2 regions of the Mucilaginibacter sp. NFR10 genome follow, and region 2 is predicted to be linked to the other one. Evidence: riboswitches for the same ligand, from Rfam matches in the RefSeq annotation. Region 2 holds a riboswitch; the other holds the start of a gene.
What was found. Region 2 has a riboswitch for S-adenosylmethionine ahead of BLP33_RS06675 (O-acetylhomoserine aminocarboxypropyltransferase/cysteine synthase family protein). Riboswitches for the same ligand answer to the same signal wherever they lie in the genome.

Region 1 (11,321 bases), on a different contig from region 2:
CCATGGCTCAATGTAGAATGGCCTGCCGGTCCGGACTATTATTTCAGGGTTGAAAGTTCATCTGGCACTGTACTGCTGGCCGAAGACCGTACCCGGGGCCGCCAGAACGACAGGCATAATGCCAACAACTGTTTCTGCGTAAAACTGTGCATTAAAGGCGGCGGCATCATTACCAGCGATATACCATGGTTTACCGCGGTTGGGAATTTCAGCATTACATCTGATATTGATGGCAGCGGTAAAACCCTTATGAGCAAATTTGGAGCGGGCGGCACAGGATACGGTTTCTTTGGTTCGGTTAAGCTGGGGGGCTACGCCACCAAGAAAGTGCCCACCGCGCCGGCCAGCCCACTTTATTACCGCTTTTTGTTTTCTACCGATAACTTGAACTTCAGCCCGGTAACTACCGCCCAGATGGAAGCTACAGCCTTAAAAGTTGCCACCCGGCAAATCACCTGGAATGGTACAACTGCCTTTCAGGATGTAGTGATCGATATCAATAAACCTGCTTCTGTGCCCGATAGCGTTCCTGCAGATAATTATCCTAATCCGATCCCGGATCATGTGCTGCACCCTGACGCCAATGGCTGGGTACGTGTTGATCAGCCTGCATTGGATAATGGTTTTTATGGATCGCTGTTTTATTTAAACACTACTACCATTATTGGAGGCGGCGATGCCAGCGCCGGGTTAACGCCTGGTTTAGCTGTGCCTGTGGCAGATCAGAAAAACGGCAGAATGTTATACATCCAATTTCAAACTACTGACGATCCGGCTAATGCCGCTTCGCCAAACCTGAATACGCAATCGCTTATCGGCAAGATCTATGTTAACAACTGGAACGAAGTAAACCTGCTGAAGCTGGAAGAACTTTTTGCCGGCGGGGGCAGTGGCTGCACTCCGGTAAGCGGAACCGCCCATGCCGATTACACAGTTGACCATGAGCTGATTGCCAGCTGGTCGCTGGGTGTATGGTCAAACGCTACGGGTACTGTGAGCGGTTTGCCCAGCGGCACAACCCCGCGCGGAGACGCTAAGAAATTTGACATGGCCTCGCCGTCACCATTTGTTTTAACTCCTCCTTTTAGCGCATGGCCCTCATGCGCCTATAGCCTAACCCTGACAACCTATCGCAAATTAACCACCGGCGAAAGTAACGACTGGGGAAAAACGAACCAGGTTATCTTTTGCAAGTAACCTGCATGTGAACGGGGGAAGAGGGTGCCGTTGCATGTCGGCGCCCTCTCATTTTAACCGTTAAAATAATCTCAGGATGTACGAGGCCTCGTACAAAAGGAACACGATCACCAATGCCGCGTGAAAGTTGCGGTTCTCTACTTTAATGGCTATCATACATAATATAAAATGACTGATATTGCGGATTGGGTACTCGATGTTATAGTGATGTACATAGCTTGGCCCCTTTATTTCGGTATCTATGATATCAAGCAGATAGCTGGCCCCCAAAATGCTGAAGATCCATTTCCGGCGTGAGTAAAAGTAGTCTTTGTAGTCCTGATAGTCTTTTAAATCATCAGGATAGAGCAATGCACAGACGCTGTAATAAGTAACAATGTAGATAATGATGAAAAAGTACTCGGCAAAAAGCCAGTGCTTTATTTCGTGCAGGCTAATCTCCCACCACCAAAAGTGCAGCAGCAATATAAACACGTAAAGCGCCCACAGGTTATGCACCCAATAAGGTTTATCCCGGCCGGGGTGCTGAATTTGCTTGGCCGCCCCTTTAAGCAGGTGGGTAATGCTAAGCCCCAATGTAATGCTGATAACAGCCTTGATGTGACTAAAGGTATCCATAGGCAGTTTATTACTAAAATAAAAATAGCGTTTTATTTTTAGTAATACTGCTTTTATAAATATCAGTTACCCAATCATTCTCGTCATTGCGAGGTACGAAGCAATCCCCAATATACAGAGTAGCGATACAAGTTCGCCCTGTACAGTCGGGGGTTGCTTCGTGCCTCGCAATGACGCTTTGAGAAGGTTGTGTGCGACCTTAACGGCGATTAAAATATCGCTTCAGCAATACGTTTAGTAGGCCCGGCGTTGCTCATGGTATAAAAATGCAGCACTGGCGCGCCAAAGGCAATCAACTCTTTACATTGATTGATCATCCATTCAATACCTACTTCTTTAACATCCTTTTCGGTGGCGCAGGCATGGATGGCATCACTCAAATCTTCCGGGATATCAATATGGAATGTCTTTGACAGCGTAACCAATTGTTTTGATGATGTGATCGGTTTCAGCCCCGGAATAATAGGCACATTGATACCATTGGCCCGGCAGCCGTTTACAAACTCCTTGTATTTACCAATATCAAAAAACATCTGGGTTACAATGAACTGTGCACCCATTTCTACCTTTTGCTTCAGGTATTTAAAGTCGGTTTTAAGGTTCGGGGCTTCAAAATGCTTTTCGGGATAACCGGCTACGCCAATACAAAAGTTTGTTTTGGCTGTATTGCCATGGTCCTCATGCAAATAAATACCGTTGTTAAGGTTTACTACCTGCTGCAGCAAATCGGTAGCATAACAATGGCCATTAGGCGTAGGTACAAATGATGAATCGCCAAGGCGCGCATCGCCACGCAACACAAGTACATTTTCGATACCTAAAAACTCTAATTCTATAAGGGCGTTCTCGGTTTCGTCTTTGGTAAAGCCGCCACAAAGCAGGTGGGGCACGGTATCAACCTTATACCTGTTCATGATAGCCGCGCAGATGGCAATAGTGCCTGGGCGTTTGCGGTACGATAATTTCTCGAGCAAACCGTTTGGGTGCTGCTTGTAAATAAAGTCCTCGCGCAGGGTAGTAACATCAATAAACGGAGGTTTAAACTCCATCAGCGGATCAATAGCATTATAAATGCCCTGGATGCTCTGCCCTTTTAAAGGCGGGATCAGTTCAAAAGAAAAAAGTGTTTTGCCGTTGGCGTTTGCTATATGTTCAGGTATTTTCATTTGCCCCCTACCCCCCCTAAAGGGGGAATTTTTATTTAAGTTTTATAATTACAATTCAAGTTCCCCTCTCGAGAGGGGGCGCGGTGGATTTGTGTGTTGGCAGGGGTGTGTTATGCGGCGTTTATTATCGCTTTGTTAACACACCCTCCACCCCTCTCAAGAGGGGAACCGCACAAGCCCTCGCTTTGTCGTTTCTTCCCTTACTCCCCCTTTAGGGGGCAGGGGGGCTAATAATTAATATTCGGCCCTAGCCATCTTTCCACATCCTCCAATGGCATTTGTTTACGGATAGCATAATCCTCAACCTGATCCTTACTGATTTTACCCAAGCCGAAATATCTTGTCTGCGGATGTGCGAAGTAGAAACCGCTTACCGATGCGGCCGGCAGCATGGCCAGGCTTTCGGTTAGGTGCATGTTTGCGTTGTCTTCTGCTTTTAGTAATTCAAACAAGGTGGTTTTTTCGGTATGGTCCGGGCAGGCCGGATAACCCGGTGCCGGACGGATGCCCTGGTATTCTTCCTTAATAAGGTCGGCATTGCTTAGCTGTTCGCCTTTGGCATAGCCCCAGTATTCCTTACGTACCAACTCGTGCATTTTTTCGGCGAAGGCTTCGGCAAGGCGGTCGGCAAGGGCTTTGGCCATGATGCTGTTATAGTCGTCATGATCGGCCTCAAACTCAGCAACCAATTCATCACAACCTAAACCGGCTGTTACCGCAAAGCCGCCGAAATAATCGGGCACACCGCTTTCTTTTGGCGCGATAAAATCTGACAAGGCATAATACGGATCATTCTTCACCTTTTCGGCCTGCTGGCGTAAGGTATGGATGTGATTTAAAACTGTTGTGCGACTTTCATCGGTATATAATTCAATATCATCACCTACAGCGTTGGCAGGCCAGAAACCTATCACGCCTTTCGCAGTGAACAGTTTCTCGTCAACAATACGTTTCATCAATACCTGCGCATCGTTAAATAGTTTTTTGGCTTCAACGCCTACAAACTTATCATCAAAGATCTTCGGATAGCTGCCGCGAAGTTCCCAGGTATGGAAAAATGGCGTCCAGTCGATATAAGGCAGCAACTCTTCCAGCGGGAAATTCTCAAATACTTTGGTGCCTGTAAATGCGGGTTTCGGCGCCACATCGCCATCCAGGCTAATCTGGAATTTACCAGCACGGGCTTCTTCGATAGTTACAAAACGCTTGTCCGATTTTTTGTTGGCATGTGCCTCACGGGCTTTGGCATATTCATCCTTAATGCCCTGGATATAGGCATCCCGGTTGTCCTTGCTCATTAGATTGCTGCAAACGGTAACGCTGCGCGAAGCGTCCAAAACGTGAATGGCAGCCCCGGAGTATTGCGGCGCCACTTTTACGGCTGCGTGAATGCGCGACGTTGTAGCACCACCAATGATTAGCGGGATGGTAAATCCTTCGCGCTCCATTTCTTTGGCAAAATGCACCATTTCATCAAGCGATGGGGTGATCAATCCGCTTAAGCCAATGATATCAACGTTTTGCTTTTTAGCCTCTTCAATAATGCGTTGCGCGGGCACCATCACCCCAAGGTCTATCACCTCGAAGTTATTACAGGCTAATACCACACCAACTATATTTTTACCAATATCATGTACGTCGCCTTTTACGGTGGCCATTAACACCTTACCGGCGTTGGCACGCTGATCGGCATTTACGTTGTTCTTTTTTTCTTCCTCAATAAAAGGCAGCAGGTAAGCCACCGCCTTTTTCATCACACGGGCTGATTTTACCACTTGTGGTAAAAACATCTTGCCGGCACCGAACAAGTCGCCTACGATGTTCATACCATCCATCAACGGACCTTCAATAACCTCAAGTGGTTTGCTGTAGGCCTGGCGGGCTTCCTCCACATCGTCGTCAAGGTATTCAACAATGCCTTTTACCAGCGAGTGGGAGAGGCGCTCCTGAACGGTGCCTTTGCGCCATTCTTCGTCGCGTACAACTTCTTTTCCTTTGCTTTTGATGGTGTCGGCAAATTCCACCAGGCGCTCGGTAGCATCCGGGCGGCGGTTAAGGAGTACATCTTCTACAAGTTCCAAAAGGTTTTTCGGAATCTCCTCGTAAACCTCCAGCATGCCGGCGTTTACAATCCCCATATCCATACCGGCTTTAATGGCATGGTACAGGAATGCCGAGTGCATGGCCTCGCGCACGGTATTATTACCCCTGAACGAGAACGAAATGTTACTTACACCGCCGCTCACTTTAGCGTGCGGCAGGTTTTGCTTGATCCAGCGGGTGGCCTCAATAAAATCTACCGCGTAGTTATTATGTTCTTCCAGGCCGGTAGCAACTGTTAGGATGTTCGGATCGAAAATGATATCCTGCGGCGGAAAACCTACTTCGTTCACCAGGATCTCATATGATCGTTTGCAGATCTCGATACGACGTTCCAATGAATCAGCCTGACCGGTTTCGTCAAAGGCCATTACTACGGTGGCAGCACCATAGCTTAAGATTTTCCGGGCATGCTCTTTAAACTTTTCTTCACCCTCTTTCAGGGAGATGGAGTTCACGATACCTTTACCCTGTACGCATTTCAAACCGGCCTCGATCACTGTCCATTTGGATGAGTCGATCATAATAGGCAGTTTGGCTATATCCGGTTCAGAAGCAACCAGGTTCAGGAATTTTACCATCACAGCCTCCGAATCAATCATGCCCTCATCCATGTTAATATCGATGACCTGCGCGCCGCCTTCCACCTGTTGCAGGGCAACACTTAGAGCTGCCTCATAATCTTCGGCAAGGATCAATTTGGAAAACTTAGGGGAACCGGTAATGTTGGTGCGTTCGCCCACGTTTACAAAAATGCTTTCGGGTTTAATGGTGACCGCTTCCAGGCCGCTCAGGCGCATATCCGGCTCAATTTGAGGGATAGGGCGGGGCGGATATTTGGCAGCCTTATCGGCAATGCACTTAATATGCTCGGGTGTGGTACCGCAGCAGCCACCAACAATATTAACCAGGCCGGCTTTGATAAAATCATCAACCTGGTGAGCGGTTTCATGCGGAGTTTCGTCGTACTGGCCAAACTCGTTGGGTAAGCCGGCGTTTGGATAGGCCGAAATAAATACGCCTGCTTTTTCAGAAAGTTCGGCAAGGTGCGGGCGCATTTCCCGGGCACCCAAAGCGCAGTTTAGGCCTACCGATAGCAGGTTGGCATGGCTTATCGAGTTCCAGAAAGCTTCGACAGTTTGCCCGGAAAGGGTACGGCCTGAAGCATCGGTAATAGTACCTGAGATCATGATACCGCCCGAATCCCTGAAAGCAGGAAAATCCTTACCTGCAGCTTTACATTCCAGCTCATAACGTTTTATGGCGAAGAGGGCTGCTTTTGCATTCAGTGTATCAAAGATAGTTTCAACCAACAACAGGTGCGATCCTCCGTCAACCAAACCGCGTACCTGGTCATAGTAGGCCTCGGCCAGGTCATCAAAGGTAACGGCGCGATATCCGGGGTCGTTAACGTCTGGCGATAAGGAAGCAGTACGGTTGGTTGGGCCGATGGCACCGGCAACAAAACGCGGCTTTGCAGGGTTGCGCCGGGTATATTCGTCGGCTACCTCGCGGGCAATGCGTGCACCTTCGTAGCTTAGTTCATAGGCCAGTTCTTCCAGGTGATAATCGGCAAGGGAAATTACCTGTGTGCTGAAAGTGTTAGTTTCAATGATATCCGCACCGGCATCAAGATATTCGGCATGAATGGCTTTGATAATATCAGGGCGCGTGATATTGAGCAGGTCGTTATTGCCCTGCAGGTCGCTATGATGATCGCGAAAACGCTCGCCACGAAAATCCTTCTCGGTAAGCTGGTACCTTTGAATCATGGTACCCATTGCTCCGTCAATCACCAGGATGCGTTTCTGTAATTCTTTTCTAATGTCCATTTTTTGAGATGTGAGATATGAGATATAAGATGTGAGACCTTGGCAAAAAGTCTTTGCCAGATCCTCAAATCTTTAATCCCATATATCTGATAAAAAGATACTAAACAAGCAATTGGAAAAAGCCGAGGCTATCTCAAATCTCAAATCTAATATCTTAAATCTAAATACGGCTTATCTCGAAAAGTCGGGTGTTGTTATGACTTTCGCTTATCTGTCCGGGCGCGTAATTGCTGCCTGGTAGAATGTAGCACCTTGTGAAGCACAGGTTGCTAAGACATCGCAGGGTCTAATCCCTCCGTCTTTCTCCATAAGCAGTGCAAAGTTGCGCAATAAAGTTATCATTTGCAAGTGTATAACGTACGCTAAATATCATAGCTAAGCCACATTGTTAAACAAAAAAAGCTGCCTTTTGCGGAGGCAGCTTTCTGATTGAATTTCTTAATGAAATTATCTTCTTCTGCCGAATAAACGGAGGAGCATGAAAAACAGGTTGATTAGTGTGATGTACAATGTTAGCGCACCCATCAGGGCCAGTTTTTTCGAGCTTGCATCGCCATATTCAGTACCAGCGCCAATACGTTTTAACATTTGCATATAGTATGCGGTTAATCCGGTAAATACAGCTATGCCAATATAGCTGATAATATAACTCATTTGTTCGCTGTGCATAAAGAAATTAGCTAATGAAGCTACAAAAATCCCAATGAACAGAATGTACATGATTGAACCAAATTTGGTTAAATCCATCTGAGTAGTATAACCGGCAATGCCCATAATACCGAAAGTTACTGATGCGGTAATGAAAACACCCAATATTGATGCAGATGTGTAGATCAGAAATATCAAACTTAAGCTGATGCCAATAAGTGTTGCATAAGCTACGAAAAGCAGCACCAATACCGGATAAGAGATTCGGTTATAGCCAAATTGCATTACCAATGAAAACGCCAGTGGCGAAAACAGCGCAAAATAGCCAAAACCCGTAAGGCCGCCTGTTGGTGCAACGATCAGACTGATCAGGCCCATATTTAAAAATAGATAAACTGTTATTGCTGATACGCCAAGCGCAACGAACATCCAGCTGAAAACGCCGGCCATAAACCTGCGTGAATCAACTTCTGATTGATCCCTAACTTCGATTACATTATCGAAGTTGTATTTAGATTCTTTAAATTCCATTTTGTGTTAAAAATTATAGTACGAATATATAAATAAAAGGTGAATACAGCATGAAGAAGCAAGACTGCAAGAATCAAGAGTCAAGAAACAGGAAAGTTTTCCGAAATGTCTTGTCTCTTGATTCTTGCAGTCTTGATTTCTGTTCTTCCTGCTTCTTGACTCTGTACCCCTAATTCAATCTCCTCATCAACTGCTCTTCAACCTTTTTGAAAACCTGTATGGGTTTCAGGGTACGCCAGCCAAGGCTATCGAGTTCGCCGCCAAAATTGATGTAATAGTCGATATTGCTGTGTTTAAATTCGTCTATCACGTGTTCGCGGAAGTTGATGCCTGCTATCCAGCCGTCTTCCACGTCCTGGAACCACTCTTCGTAATAGCAATCATCGCTTGAATGAAAGTTGAGTACGTTTTCGCCGATCAGGATAAAATGGCTGATGCCATTATCTATCATCAGGTCGAGCAGCTCACGCTTCAGCATCATAATGTCGTTGTTTATGGCGTCATTCCATTCACCTATCAGCTCAATAATAGTGTAGCCTTTATCATAATCGGCAAAAAGCACTTTTAAATAAAGGGTATTGGAGCCGAATGAGTCCCATTGCGGGTGCAGCAGGTAATTGTATACCTGCTTGTCAAATTCAAACTCGCTGTATTCTGTCGCGTAGAAAGGCGAAAACTCATCTTCTGATGCCACGTAATCGTCTCTCCAGCGGTAATATGGTTCAATATCGTGCATGTTTTTGATTTCAAATTGTCTGAACCCGAATTTTTTGAATTTGAGAATTTATCGAATACAAGCATCTTCAAATTTCCAAATCAACACATCTTCAAATTCAGTTTATTTTTTTAAATAATGATCAACAGCGCCTCGTACGCTGCCGTATTGTTTCAGTAACCCGGCTGCTTCTTCTTCGTTCAGCCCGGTTTCGTCCATTACCATGCGGGTGCCCCTGTTCACCAATTTGTGGTTGCTCAATTGCATATCAACCATCCTGTTCCCTTTTACGCGGCCAAGCTGGATCATTACGCTTGTGCTCAGCATATTTAAAACTAATTTTTGCGCCGTGCCTGCTTTCATGCGGGTTGACCCTGTTAAAAACTCAGGGCCTGTTACTACTTCAACCGGGTACTGTGCCACAGCCGCTACCGGACTGCCGCTGTTACAAACAATACAGCCGGTAACTAAATTATGCTCATTAGCTGTTTTTAAGCCGCCGATCACATACGGTGTAGTGCCCGAAGCGGCTATGCCAATAACCACGTCTTTATCATTAATGTCGAAAGCTTCCAGATCTTTCCAGGCCTGTACAGCATCGTCTTCAGCAAATTCTACCGCTTTGCGGATCGCGCCATCGCCGCCTGCTATCAAGCCCACCACCATATCAAACGGAACGCCGAATGTTGGCGGGCATTCCGAAGCATCAACCACGCCTAAACGGCCACTGGTACCGGCGCCTATGTAAAATAAACGCCCGCCGTTTTTCATCCTTTCTGCGGTGATAGTTGCCAGGGCCTCTATCTGTGGCAATGCCTTTTCCACAGCCAGCGGAACCGTTTTATCCTCGTTATTAATGTTTTCTAAAATTTCCCTTACGGTCTGTTTTTCGAGGTTTTTATAGTGCGATTCCCTTTCGGTGGTGGTTTCCATAGCCTATTTTCAAATAATTTATAACAAAATTCGGTAAAAATCATCAAATGCAAGGGTGCGGGTAAAAATTATTGACCCTGCAATTATTAACTTTGTGTGTAATAAGTTATGAAGAGGACCGCGGGTGTAATTTTCCGGACAATAATCCTGCTGCTGGTAGGGGTGATGATAGGCCAGGTGCTTAACAAGGATTTTGCCGCGCATAACCTTGGCTTCTCCTTTGTGAGCAATAGTAAAATAGCAAAGGTGTTGCAACTGGTTGACCGCAACTATGTTGACAGCGTTAATATCGATAGTATTGAAGGCGTGTCGGTAAATAACCTGCTTCAAAACCTTGATCCGCATTCGCTTTATTTACCGCAGCAGCAGGCGCAATCCATCAATGAACGGTTAGACGGTGGTTTTAACGGTATCGGTATCGAATACCAGTTACTTCGTGATACACTGATCATTACGCAGGTTTATGCCGGCGGTCCGGCCGAAAAAGCGGGCTTACTGGTGGGCAGTAAGGTGATCAATGTCGACGATAAAAAGTTTTCGGGCAGCAAGCTAACAGCCACCCGTATAAATAGTGTTTTCAGGGGCGAAAAGGATGCTGAAATAAAACTGAGTGTTGTGCCTCCGCTGAGCAAAGATTTAAAAATACTTACGGTTAAACGGGGGCATGTTGACCTGAGCAGTGTTGATGCTGCCTATATGGCCGATGCTAACACCGGCTATATCAAGATCAGCAAGTTTTCGGCCACTACCGACCTCGATTTCAGAAAGGCTTTAACGGCGCTAAAAGTTGACGGTATGAATAAATTGCTGCTTGACCTGAGAGGCAATGGCGGTGGGTACCTTAATGCTGCTACTTCATTAGCCGATGAGTTTTTAACTGATGGAAAGCTGATAGTTTATACCAAAGGGATTCACGAGCCCCGGACTGATTACTTTGCCACCGATTCGGGCATGTTTCAGAAAGGGAAACTTACCGTGCTTATTGATGAATATTCGGCCTCGGCCAGTGAGATTTTAGCAGGGGCCCTGCAGGACCTTGACAGGGCTACTATTGTTGGTCGGCGATCATTTGGTAAAGGTCTGGTACAGCAGCAGTTTGCTTTTGACGATGGTTCAGCAGTTAATTTAACAGTGGCCAGGTACTATACCCCTTCGGGCCGCTCTATCCAGAAATCATACAAAAACGGGGTTGACAGTTATCGCAATGAACTTGCCCAGCGCATGCAAAAAGGTGAACTTTTTTCAGAACAAACCAACCTTAATGATAGTGTTTTTAAAGGTAGCCCATCATTCCATACTTCAAGCGGCCGCAAAGTTTTTAGCGGCGGAGGCATTATGCCCGATGTTTTTGTACCGGCGGATACCAGCAAATTCACCCCGCTTATCCAGGACCTGAGCCAGCAGCAATTATTTACCGCTTACGTTGTTGACCGCCAGCAGCAATTGCTTAAAAAATACCCGACTGAAGCTGAGTTTTTAACTCAATATGCTGTTAGTAATGACGAGGTCGATAAATTTATACTGTATGCCTCGCAAACCATTAAAGAAATGGATTCGCACGAAGTACAGATCTCCAGGGAG
Region 2 (11,321 bases):
CACACGTTGATAGCTGGTAAGAGACGGTGTGCCGTTATCCGTTGCCTGAAAAACAATGTGAATTGTTTGGCCAGAAACAGCGTCTTTAGGTACCCTGATTTGTGTTTGCCTGGCTTCGGGGTTTAATATCGACACTTTTCCCTGATAAGTTCCTTGTTGAAATTGCACCAGCTAACAGAAACCAGATTTCCGTCAGGATCAGAAACGGCTCCGTACAGTCTGATCGTTTCGCCGGCTGTTGCCCTGACATTTAATGGACCTTCTATTTTGGCAACTGGCTCGTGATTTGCCAGTGCATATATTGGCGTTACCGACCATTTAATCCGGGCAGCAAAATCCCGCTGAGCGGCAGGAAAAAAGTCAGGGTCCGTATTATTTCGATCTTTCGGCGCAGCGAGTGAAGCTGCCATAGCCTGGGATGACGTATCACTATTCTGGAAGAAGGCGTTTTTACCTTTAGGATCAATAAATCCGGTGCCGCCCCAGCCTCCATAAGTACCTTTTTCTTATGCACGTAATCCATTGTCAAGCATGTTCATAAACGTTGGGTCGTCGCCCTCCCCTAACCATGAACCTTTTTCCTGAACAGGCATCCATACAATATAACCCATTTTCTTCAACTCGTCGTTAGTATGTCCGCTGAGACCAAAATAGTCCATGATGTCGCCTTTTACCATTTATTTTCCATCGCCCCATACTCTGTACAGGGCTCCCAATGGCCCCCTGTCTGATATATTTTCCTTCATCCAGGATGCTGTCATATAAACGGAATCCTGTGAAGCTGCATTTAGCTGAGCGCCATATCCATAGTTCGGTCCGCCTTTAAACTCACGGTATTCAAAAACCCCTCGCTGTAACAACGCCATTTTGAACGGTGATCTTGGTTTCGGAGCCATAACCAAAAACTGAACCGTTATTAGCGGTATAAGTATATGAATTTTTACTTTCAGTCTTAAAGTTTTGCCATACTTTATAGCTTTTGTCATAAGCGGTATCATTGGCATCTTTTTTTCAGGCAGATAGCCCAATAATAACAAACAGGAAGATAAAGCACGTTTTCATGCGGTTTGGTTTTTAAACCTATTCGGCAAAAAATATAAAAACGCTACAGCTAATAACAAATATTCTTGTTTATTTTGGGCGATATCATAATACAATACCATGAAAACTGAAACTATAGCGATACATGCCGGCAACCATGTTGATGAAGCAACAAGGGCCGTTATACAACCCATTATTATGTCAACCACTTTTGAGCGCGGTGAGGATGGCGGTTTTCCGGCAGGTTATATTTACAGTCGCTCATCGAACCCCAATCGTCACGCACTGGAGCATGTGCTGGCAAAGTTAGAGGGAGGTGTTGAAGCAGCTTGCTTTTCATCAGGTAATGCGGCCGGGATGTCGGTATTTCAATCATTGGAGCCGGGCACCCATATAATTGCGCCGGATGATATGTATCATGGCTTACGTAATCAGCTTAAAACCCTTTTTGCCGGGATCCTTACCTTCGATTTTATTGATGTAAACGATACCGGGGTTTTACAACAGCACATCAAGCCCGAAACAGGTTTGATCTGGATTGAAACACCTTCAAACCCCCTGCTTAAAATAACCGATATTAAAAAGGTGGTTGCTATTGCCAAAGCAAAGGGCATTAAAGTTTTGTGCGATAATACATTTGCCACCCCTATGTGCCAGCGACCACTTGAGCTGGGCGCGGATATGGTTATGCACTCAGCCACCAAATATTTTGGCGGACATAGCGACCTGATGGGCGGCGTGTTGATCACGGCCGAAAAGAATGATTGGTGGACAAAAATCCGCCAGGTGCAGGAAATGGGTGGCGCAATCCCCTCGCCTATGGATTGTTATTACCTGGTACGCAGTATTAAAACTTTACCATACCGTGTAAAAGGCCACGTACAAAACGCACAGTTATTAGCCGAATACCTTGAACAGCATCCCAATGTTGAACAGGTAATGTACCCCGGTTTGCCCTCGCACCCGCAGCATGAGATAGCTAAAGATCAGATGCTGGCTTTTGGTGGCATGTTATCTTTTACTATTAAGGGCGATGAGAACGACACGCATAACATCATCAATAAGCTGAAACTATTTATCAAAGCTACCAGCCTTGGTGGTGTTGAAAGCCTAATAGAACACCGCGCTACTGTTGAAGGGCCGGATACCAAAACACCACGAAACCTGCTAAGGGTTTCGGTTGGGCTGGAACATATTGATGATTTGATTGCCGATATGAAGCAGGCTTTGGCTTAGGCCTTTTAAGGTAAAAGGATAAAGGTTAAAGGCGAAAGGTAGCTGCATTTGTCTAAGCTTAAAATTGTTCTCGAATGAACCTTTTGCCTTTGGCCTTTTACCTTTAACCTTAAAAAGAAATAAAATTTGGTATATTACCTCACAATCCCTTATATTCGCAACATTATTTGGTAGTGATACCAACGTCGATCAATCCTCCGCACATAGTTCGGGTTTTGATTTATAAAGAAGCGGCGAGAGATCAGGCTCAATGACCCGCTGGCAACCCTTCAATGTTGAAGAAGGTGCCAATTCCTGTCCCGGCAAATAACACCGGGGAATATAAATTTATAACCATGAAAAGTTTAATTAAATTTACGCAACGCAACACTTTTTACACCGCAAACGGTAACATACAACATATTAGCTCCCCTATTAGCTGTATTTGTATGTGTTGCTGCTGTTGATGCTTAGCACGCTCCTATCTTTCATTTTCTGAAAAGCGTGTGTTAAACCGGTTGTTTTTAAACCGGCTTTCCAAATTCATCTAAACATTCAAAATCTAAATTAAACACATTAAAAAATTACAACTATGTCTGCCTTAAAATTCGAAACCTTACAATTACATGCCGGTCAGGAAGTTGATTCAACAACAGGTTCACGCGCTGTGCCCATTTATCAAACTACTTCATACGTATTCAACAGTGCCGAACATGGTGCAAACCTGTTTGCGCTGAAAGAGTTTGGTAATATCTATACCCGCATCATGAACCCTACTACCGATGTGTTTGAAAAACGCATCGCAGCGTTAGAGGGCGGTGTGGCGGCACTGGCGACAGCGTCGGGCCAGGCATCACAATTTATAGCATTAAATAACATCCTGCAGGCTGGTGATAACTTCGTTACTTCACCTTTCCTATATGGTGGTACTTATAACCAGTTTAAAGTAGCTTTCAAACGCCTGGGTATCGAAGTACGCTTTGCCAAAGATGATACAGCAGCCAATATCGAAGCGCTTATTGATGTCAAAACAAAAGCCATCTTTTTGGAAACAATAGGTAACCCGGGTTTTACCATTGCCGATTTTGAAAAGGTGAGCGAAGTTGCCAAAAGGCATGACCTTCCGCTAATTGTTGATAATACTTTTGGTGCCGGTGGTTACCTCTTCCGCCCTATTGAACATGGCGCTAACGTGGTTGTGGAGTCAACCACCAAATGGATTGGCGGGCATGGTACCAGTATTGGCGGTGTTATTATCGATGCAGGCAATTATAATTGGGGTAATGGTAAATTTCCTCAATTTACTGAACCATCAGAAGGTTACCACGGATTGGTATTTAACGATGTTTTCGGCATTGGGGGCCCGTTTGGCAATATCCAGTTTATTATCCGTGCCCGTGTGGAAGGTTTGAGGGATTTCGGCCCGTCGCAGGCTCCATTTAATTCATGGCTGAACATTCAGGGACTGGAAACACTTTCGTTACGTGTGCAACGTCATGTTGATAATGCCCTGCAACTGGCCAAATGGTTGGAGCAGCACCCACAGGTGGCAAGCGTAAATTACCCGGGACTGGAATCATCGCCATACCATGAGCTGGCTAAAAAATATTTAAAGAATGGTTTTGGCGGCGTATTATCATTCGAGATTAAGGGGAGCAAAGAACAGGCCAGCCGATTGATCAATAACCTTAAACTGGTGAGTCATTTGGCCAATGTCGGGGACGCAAAAACACTCATCATCCAGCCATCAGCAACCACGCATCAGCAATTATCTGATGAAGAGCAATTAGCTGCCGGTGTTACACCAGCATCATTGCGCGTGGCTGTTGGTATTGAGCATATTGATGATATTAAAGCTGATTTTGAGCAGGCTTTTGCAAAAATTAAGCAAGGTGAGGGTGAGTTAGTTTAATAATGTATAGTTTTTTTTAAGTGATATAGTAAACGTTATTGCAGGTTGCAGCCGGAAATACCGGTTGCACCTGAAATAACAAAACAACAGAATGAACGCAGAGATATTTAAATACACTGATACTTTTGAATTTGAATCGGGCCGTACAATTGAAGGTTTAGAAATAGGTTTTCACACTTATGGCCGGTTAAATAAGGAAAAAAATAACATTGTTTGGGTTTGCCATGCGCTTACTGCCAACAGCGATGTATTTGACTGGTGGAAAGGGCTTATTGGCGAGGGGTATTTTTTTAACCCGGAAGAGCATTTTATAGTTTGCGCCAATATTTTGGGTTCTCCTTACGGCACTACAAGTCCGTTGAGCATTAACCCGGTTACCGGCCAGCCATATTATCTTTCATATCCCCAGTTTACTACAAGGGATATGGTTAAAGCGCACCAGTTGCTTGCCCAGCATTTAAACATTAATAATATCAGTGTATTAATTGGAGGTTCATTAGGCGGCCAGCAGGCTATGGAATGGGCTATTATTGAACCGGAGCGCATCAAAAATCTTATTCTGATAGCAACTAATGCCAAGCATTCACCATGGGGCATTGCCTTTAACGAGTCGCAACGTTTGGCTATCACTACCGACCGCACCTTTTACAGCAATACGCCCGAAGGCGGTCAGAAAGGCTTAAAAGCTGCGCGCAGTATCGCGCTTTTAAGTTATCGTACTTATAAAACTTACGGCATTACCCAGCAGGAAGAAGCCGACGATGTGCAGGACAATTTCCGCTCTTCATCGTACCAAAATTACCAGGGGCAAAAGCTGGTGAACCGCTTTAACGCCTATAGTTATTGGTACCTGACCAAAGTGATGGACTCACACAATGTGGGCCGGGGCCGTCACGGTGTAGATAAAGCGTTGAGCCTCATCAAGGCAAAAACATTAGTTATCGGCATCTCGTCGGATGTTTTATTCCCTGTTGAAGAACAGCAATACCTGTTCAGGCATATCCCAAAAGCTGCCTTTTCCGAGCTGGATTCGTTTTATGGGCACGATGGATTTTTAATTGAAACAGAAGCATTAACAAAAATATTCACATCATTTTTTAAAACCGATGTGAAAGGAAAAATTATAGAACTGCAACGTACAGCGTAATGAGTAAAAAGTTAAATATCGGCCTCTTCGGATTTGGAGTTGTTGGCCAGGGGTTATATGATATCATCAAAACAAAGCATTTAAATATCGAGATAGTAAAATTTGCTATTAAAGACCCTAATAAAAAACGTTCTTTACCGGCACATTTATTTACTACCGACAAAGAAGAACTGCTTAATAACCCGGAGATCAATACCATTGTTGAACTGATCAATGATACCGAAGCTGCTTTTGAAATTGTTTCAAGAGCATTAAAATCAGGCAAAAATGTAGTATCTGCAAGTAAAAAAATGATCGCCCTGCATTTGGACGAACTGATCGAAATTCAGCATCAATACGGCACATCATTATTATATGAAGGCGCTGTTTGCGGTAGTATCCCTATTATCCGCAATTTGGAAGAATATTATGATAATGAACTACTGCATTCAATCAGCGGTATTTTCAATGGCTCATCAAACTATATCCTTTCAAAAGGCTTTATTGAAGGGCTCGATTATGATAGCGCATTGAAACAAGCCCAGGACCTGGGTTTTGCCGAAACCGACCCAACCAGTGATGTTGGTGGTTTTGACGCCAAATACAAGCTGGTTATTGCCGCAGCGCACGCTTATGGTGTAGTTGTACAGCCCGATGAGGTATTTAACCTGGGCATTCAGAACCTTGCAGCTGCCGATTTGCAATATGCCCGCGAAAAGAACCTCAAAATTAAACTGGTGCCGGTAGCCAAAGAACTTGACGACCGCAACGTTGCCCTGTTTGTATTACCTAAGTTTGTAAACGACAAAGAGTTTTTATACAACGTTGAGTATGAATATAATGGCGTAACTGTACAAGCTGCCTTTGCCGATCAGCAATTCTTTTTCGGGAAAGGCGCGGGCGGCCATCCTACCGGTTCGGCTGTACTGTCGGATATTGCGGCGCTGCGCTATAACTACCAGTACGAATACAAAAAAGCTAAAGAGAAAACAGACCTTAATTTTACCAATAACATTGAATTAACCATTTACCTGCGTTATGATGACGAGGAACTGGTTGAAGCGCTGAACTTTGAGCATATCAATGAGCGCTACTATTCAGGTAATTATAAATTTGTGATAGGAAAAATCAATTTGCAAAATCTGATCGCTAATCAACATCGTATATCTGAGAGTAAGGCTTTCGTAGCCTTTGCCGATCAGCTTACGGGGGTCAGCTTAGCATCGGTAACTAAACAAACAGCTGAAGTTTTTTAATAGATTCTCCGGTTGTTAATAAAAAAAGGCTTCTCAAATTGGGAAGCCTTTTTACATTTAATTAATTTTCTACAGCTTATTTAGCCGGTTCCGTAGCTTCTTTGGCCGAGTTCAGGAACACGAACTGGTTATCAAACATATCTATTTTAATAACGCTGTCTTTGTCAACTGTACCCGCCAGGATCTGTTTACTCAACTCGTTCAGGATCTTTTTCTGGATAACGCGTTTTAACGGGCGTGCACCAAATTGAGGATCATAACCTAACTGGGCCAACCAATCTAAGGCTTCATCGGATGCTTCGATAGTTACACCCATTTCGGCAAGGGTTTGCTGTACCTGTTTAAACTGCAGCTTAACGATATCATGAATTTCATCGCGGTTAAGCGGGGTAAACATGATGATTTCATCTATCCTGTTCAAAAACTCCGGACGGATAGTTGCCCTTAACAAATTGAACAGCTCGTTTTTGGTTTTTGCCACCAGTTCATCGCGGTTTTCGTCCTCCAGGTTTTGGAAGTTTTCCTGGATGATGTTTGAACCAATGTTGGAGGTCATGATGATGATAGTATTCTTAAAATTCACCACACGGCCTTTATTATCAGTTAAGCGGCCATCATCCAGCACCTGCAGCAGGATGTTAAATACATCGGGATGGGCTTTTTCAATTTCATCCAGTAAAACCACACTATAAGGCTTGCGACGAACGGCCTCCGTTAACTGTCCGCCTTCATCATACCCAACATAGCCCGGAGGCGCTCCTATCAGCCTTGAAACAGCATGGCGTTCCTGGTATTCACTCATATCTATCCTCACAAGTGCACCTTCGTCATTAAACAGGTATTCGGCCAGGGCTTTTGCCAGTTCGGTTTTACCCACACCGGTTGTACCTAAAAATATGAACGAACCTATTGGCCTGCGCTTATCCTGCAAACCTGCACGGCTGCGGCGGATAGCATCACTTATTGCCTCAATAGCTTCTTCCTGCCCGGCTACACGTTTGTGCAGTTCATCTTCAAGATTAAGCAGTTTTTCACGTTCGCTTTGGATCATCTTGCTTACCGGGATGCCTGTCCAGCGGCTTACTACACCGGCAATATCATCGGCGGTAACCTCTTCCTTCAGCATGCGGCTGTCGCTTTGGTTTTCAAGCAGGGCGGCTTTCAACTTTTCAACTTCGGCCTGGGCTTCAACTATAGTACCGTAGCGTAATTCGGCTACCTTACCATAATCGCCCGCACGTTCGGCCTGCTCGGCTTCCAGTTTATAATTTTCAATCAGCTCAACCTTAGTATTGATGCCATCAACAAGGTCTTTTTCGCCTTTCCATTTGGCACGTAATGAATCACGCTGTTGCGACAGGTTGGCTATTTCCTCACTTAGTTCGGCAACCTTACGGTCGTCTTTTTCACGTTTAATAGCTTCGCGCTCAATTTCAAGCTGCATGATGCGGCGTTCCAGTTCGTCAACCACTTCCGGTACCGAATCCATTTCCAGGCGAAGTTTTGATGCAGCCTCGTCCATCAGGTCGATAGCTTTATCCGGTAAAAACCTGTCGGAAATATAGCGTTGTGACATTTCGACAGAGGCGATGATCGCTTCGTCTTTGATCCTCACTTTATGGTGGGTTTCGTAGCGTTCTTTCAATCCGCGTAAAATAGATATGGCGTCGGCAGCGTCAGGTTCTTCAACCATTACTTTCTGGAAACGGCGTTCCAAAGCTTTATCTTTTTCAAGGTACTTCTGATACTCATTAAGGGTAGTAGCACCAATTGAACGAAGCTCGCCACGGGCCAGGGCAGGTTTTAGGATATTGGCCGCGTCCATAGCGCCTTCTCCCCCGCCTGCACCTACCAGCGTGTGGATCTCATCTATAAAAAGGATGATCTCCCCATCGCTTTGGGTAACCTCTTTTACAACGGCTTTCAATCGTTCTTCAAACTCGCCTTTGTATTTTGCACCGGCAATCAGCGCGCCCATATCCAAAGAGTATACAACTTTGGTTTTCAGGCTCTCAGGTACATCACCTTTGATGATCCTGAAAGCGATTCCTTCGGCAATGGCTGTTTTACCAACACCTGGTTCACCAACCAAAATCGGGTTGTTTTTGGTACGGCGCGAAAGGATCTGGATAACACGGCGAATTTCATCGTCGCGGCCTATAACCGGGTCCAACTTGCCCGAACCGGCGTATTCATTCAGGTTACGGGCGTATTTGTTGAGGGCATTATAAGTGGCTTCGGCATTTTGATCGGTTACTTTGCTATCGCCGCGGAGTTCAACAATAGCTTTTTTCAGATCCTTTTCATTAACACCCGAATCTTTCAGGATGCTGCTTACCGCACCACCGGCGGCTAAAATGCCTAACAGCACATGCTCAACTGATACAAATTCGTCTTTAAATTCTTTTAAATATCCCGAAGCTTTTTGCAAAGCCGAATTTGCTTCAGACGAAAGGTATACGTTGCTGCCGCTTACTTTGGGGAAGGATGCAATCTGCGCATCTAAGGTATCGTTTAACCTGTTCAGGTTAACATTTAATTTCTTTAATAAGTAGGTAATTACGTTTTCATCAACCAGCAATAAGCCTTTAAGCAGATGCGCGGTCTCGATTGCTTGCTGTTGGTTACCAACAGCAATTTCAGATGCCTTTTGTACGGCTTCCTGAGCTTTTATGGTAAAGTTGTTAAAATTCATAGTACTCATGGTTAATCAAATTATCGGCCATAGTATCCATAGTGAAAAATTGTCATTTAAAATTAAATCACAATGACACTTTGCCATGATTATTAGCAATTTAGATACTACCATGTTTAACAAACTACAGGGCAAATTGTCGTTTTGCCATGCAAAATAAATCTGTTGGGCTATAAGTAAATGAATAATGGAACGATTGCAGTCCTGCTGTATATGTGGTATTTTTAGTATTACGGGATGCCGCGGTGCTGATAGATTATGCCGGCGCAGGTTTAACTAATCGAGTTTATCCACTTTCACCAGATTACAAGTCCAGACGAGTGGTTTTCCGCCATTTCGTCCGTCAACTACTCCGCTTGTCTTCATCGTCTTTTTATCACTACCTAAAGTGTAATAATTTGCATACTGCCTGCCTTTTAGGTCGTAAGTAGCATCAGGTCTCGCGTCCGTGATCGTTAGTACATACATGTTATCGGATAAAACTTTAAAAGTACCGCTGTGCGTAACAATCTGCCTTTCATTTTCCTTTGCGATATTATAAAAGCTTCCGTCTGATTTAAATACCACTTTACTTCCGGGATTGGTCGTGTCGTTCCAAATACCAACAAAAGGTTTAATTTCTTTCTGATTCGCCCTTTCTACAGTTCTGCAGGAAAAAGTTGTTAATACAGTAATGAGAATTGCGATAGATTTAAGAGATTTCAGTAACATGTGATTTTGGTTTTATGTTTAAATAATATTTATCCCTTTTTTAAAAAACAATCAAGGTTCATCAAAATAGGCTTATATTTTCTTTGACCGAATATTTAGTAAAAAGGGTTAACTATATCCTGTCACATTTCTGTTACAGTTTTTATAAATATTTTCATAATTTTGTTTAATCCATAAAATATAATTGAACACCCATTTCTTTTTTAACAGTCTCCCGGTAAAATACCGGTCGCAATATCGTTTGCATTATACTTACCAAAACCTGGTAGCCATAAGGGGTGCCAGTATGATATTTTTATTGCTTAATGTAATTATCCGGATCCTTTATCTTGTATTCCCCATTAGCTTAACCAAAGCTCAAAACTTTCCCGAGTTTAATTTCAGCAACTGGGTTTTCATTATTATAACTCCCGTTTTCCTGATAGCCAGTAACCTTTTTATCGTTAGTTTCAAAAGCCACAAAAAAGCTACAACAGGCATGTCATTGCTTGTGTTTTTGTTTGCGCTTTATATTATTGTTTGCGGCATGTATTCCAGCTTTATAGCCACCTCCAATCCGAGTAATGCCCTCACCTTATATCTTGTCGCATTAAGCTTAATCAGCGTGATAATTGTTTTTGAATACTATGAAACCGTATTGCTGCTTATTGCCATTGAGCTTTTTTTTACTTCCCTGCTATTTTACAGTGAAACGCCGGCTACGGATATGTTGTATAACCAGTTGATTTCAGCTATCTTACTTTCCGGCTTTTATTTTATCTCAAGGTACTTTTTTTCCTACAAGGCCAACTATTATTTTCAGGTGATCGAGATCCGCGAAAAAAATTCGGAAATTGAAAAAGCAAGCGAGTTTAAAAACCAGGTGTTGGGTATGGTTGCCCATGACCTGCGTAACCCGATAGCTGCTGTTGAATCAATTGCCATGATGATGGAACTTGATGAGGTAGATGAGGAGACACAAGACAACATCAATATGATGAAGGCATCCTGCGTAAAAGCGCGGAGTATTATTGATGACTTACTGGAGGCAGCCCGAAACGAGAACATCGCGATTATTGAAACTCAAAACATCGAGCTTAACCAATGGCTTAACAACATAGTGGGCGAATGGAAATTACAGCTGGGCAATAAAGTTAATGTGCTGTTCAGCAGTTCGATAAGTGTTGCCCATGCGCTCATAAACCATGAAAAATTTCATCGGGTTATTGATAACCTGATCAGTAACGCGGTGAAATTTTCAAAAGATCAGGATAATGTGGATGTGCGCCTGCTTAAACTAAATGATACGGTAGTTATTGAAGTTCAGGATTACGGCATGGGCATCCCTGCCAATATGCTGCCGGAAATTTTTAACCAATTTTCAAA

Region 1: linked by a shared signal. The riboswitch ahead of metH (methionine synthase) and the one ahead of BLP33_RS06675 (O-acetylhomoserine aminocarboxypropyltransferase/cysteine synthase family protein) in region 2 are both predicted to bind S-adenosylmethionine.

Annotation. Positions count from the first base shown of each region.
Region 1 is NZ_FMTV01000008.1:162,630-173,950, forward strand. It holds gene BLP33_RS23330 (hypothetical protein) at 1-1,197, shown strand, start outside; gene BLP33_RS23335 (hypothetical protein) at 1,258-1,815, opposite strand; gene BLP33_RS23340 (methylenetetrahydrofolate reductase) at 2,025-2,981, opposite strand; gene metH (methionine synthase) at 3,209-6,913, opposite strand; SAM riboswitch class I at 7,118-7,227, opposite strand; gene BLP33_RS23350 (Bax inhibitor-1/YccA family protein) at 7,361-8,092, opposite strand; gene BLP33_RS23355 (hypothetical protein) at 8,262-8,828, opposite strand; gene murQ (N-acetylmuramic acid 6-phosphate etherase) at 8,931-9,740, opposite strand; gene BLP33_RS23365 (S41 family peptidase) at 9,849-11,321, shown strand, end outside.
Region 2 is NZ_FMTV01000001.1:1,615,344-1,626,664, forward strand. It holds gene BLP33_RS27405 (hypothetical protein) at 1-135, opposite strand, end outside; gene BLP33_RS06660 (hypothetical protein) at 123-410, opposite strand; gene BLP33_RS27410 (hypothetical protein) at 507-659, opposite strand; gene BLP33_RS06665 (hypothetical protein) at 678-986, opposite strand; gene BLP33_RS06670 (trans-sulfuration enzyme family protein) at 1,162-2,277, shown strand; SAM riboswitch class I at 2,495-2,605, shown strand; gene BLP33_RS06675 (O-acetylhomoserine aminocarboxypropyltransferase/cysteine synthase family protein) at 2,849-4,168, shown strand; gene metX (homoserine O-acetyltransferase family protein) at 4,260-5,315, shown strand; gene BLP33_RS06685 (homoserine dehydrogenase) at 5,315-6,550, shown strand; gene clpB (ATP-dependent chaperone ClpB) at 6,627-9,245, opposite strand; gene BLP33_RS06695 (hypothetical protein) at 9,522-9,956, opposite strand; gene BLP33_RS06700 (sensor histidine kinase) at 10,141-11,321, shown strand, end outside.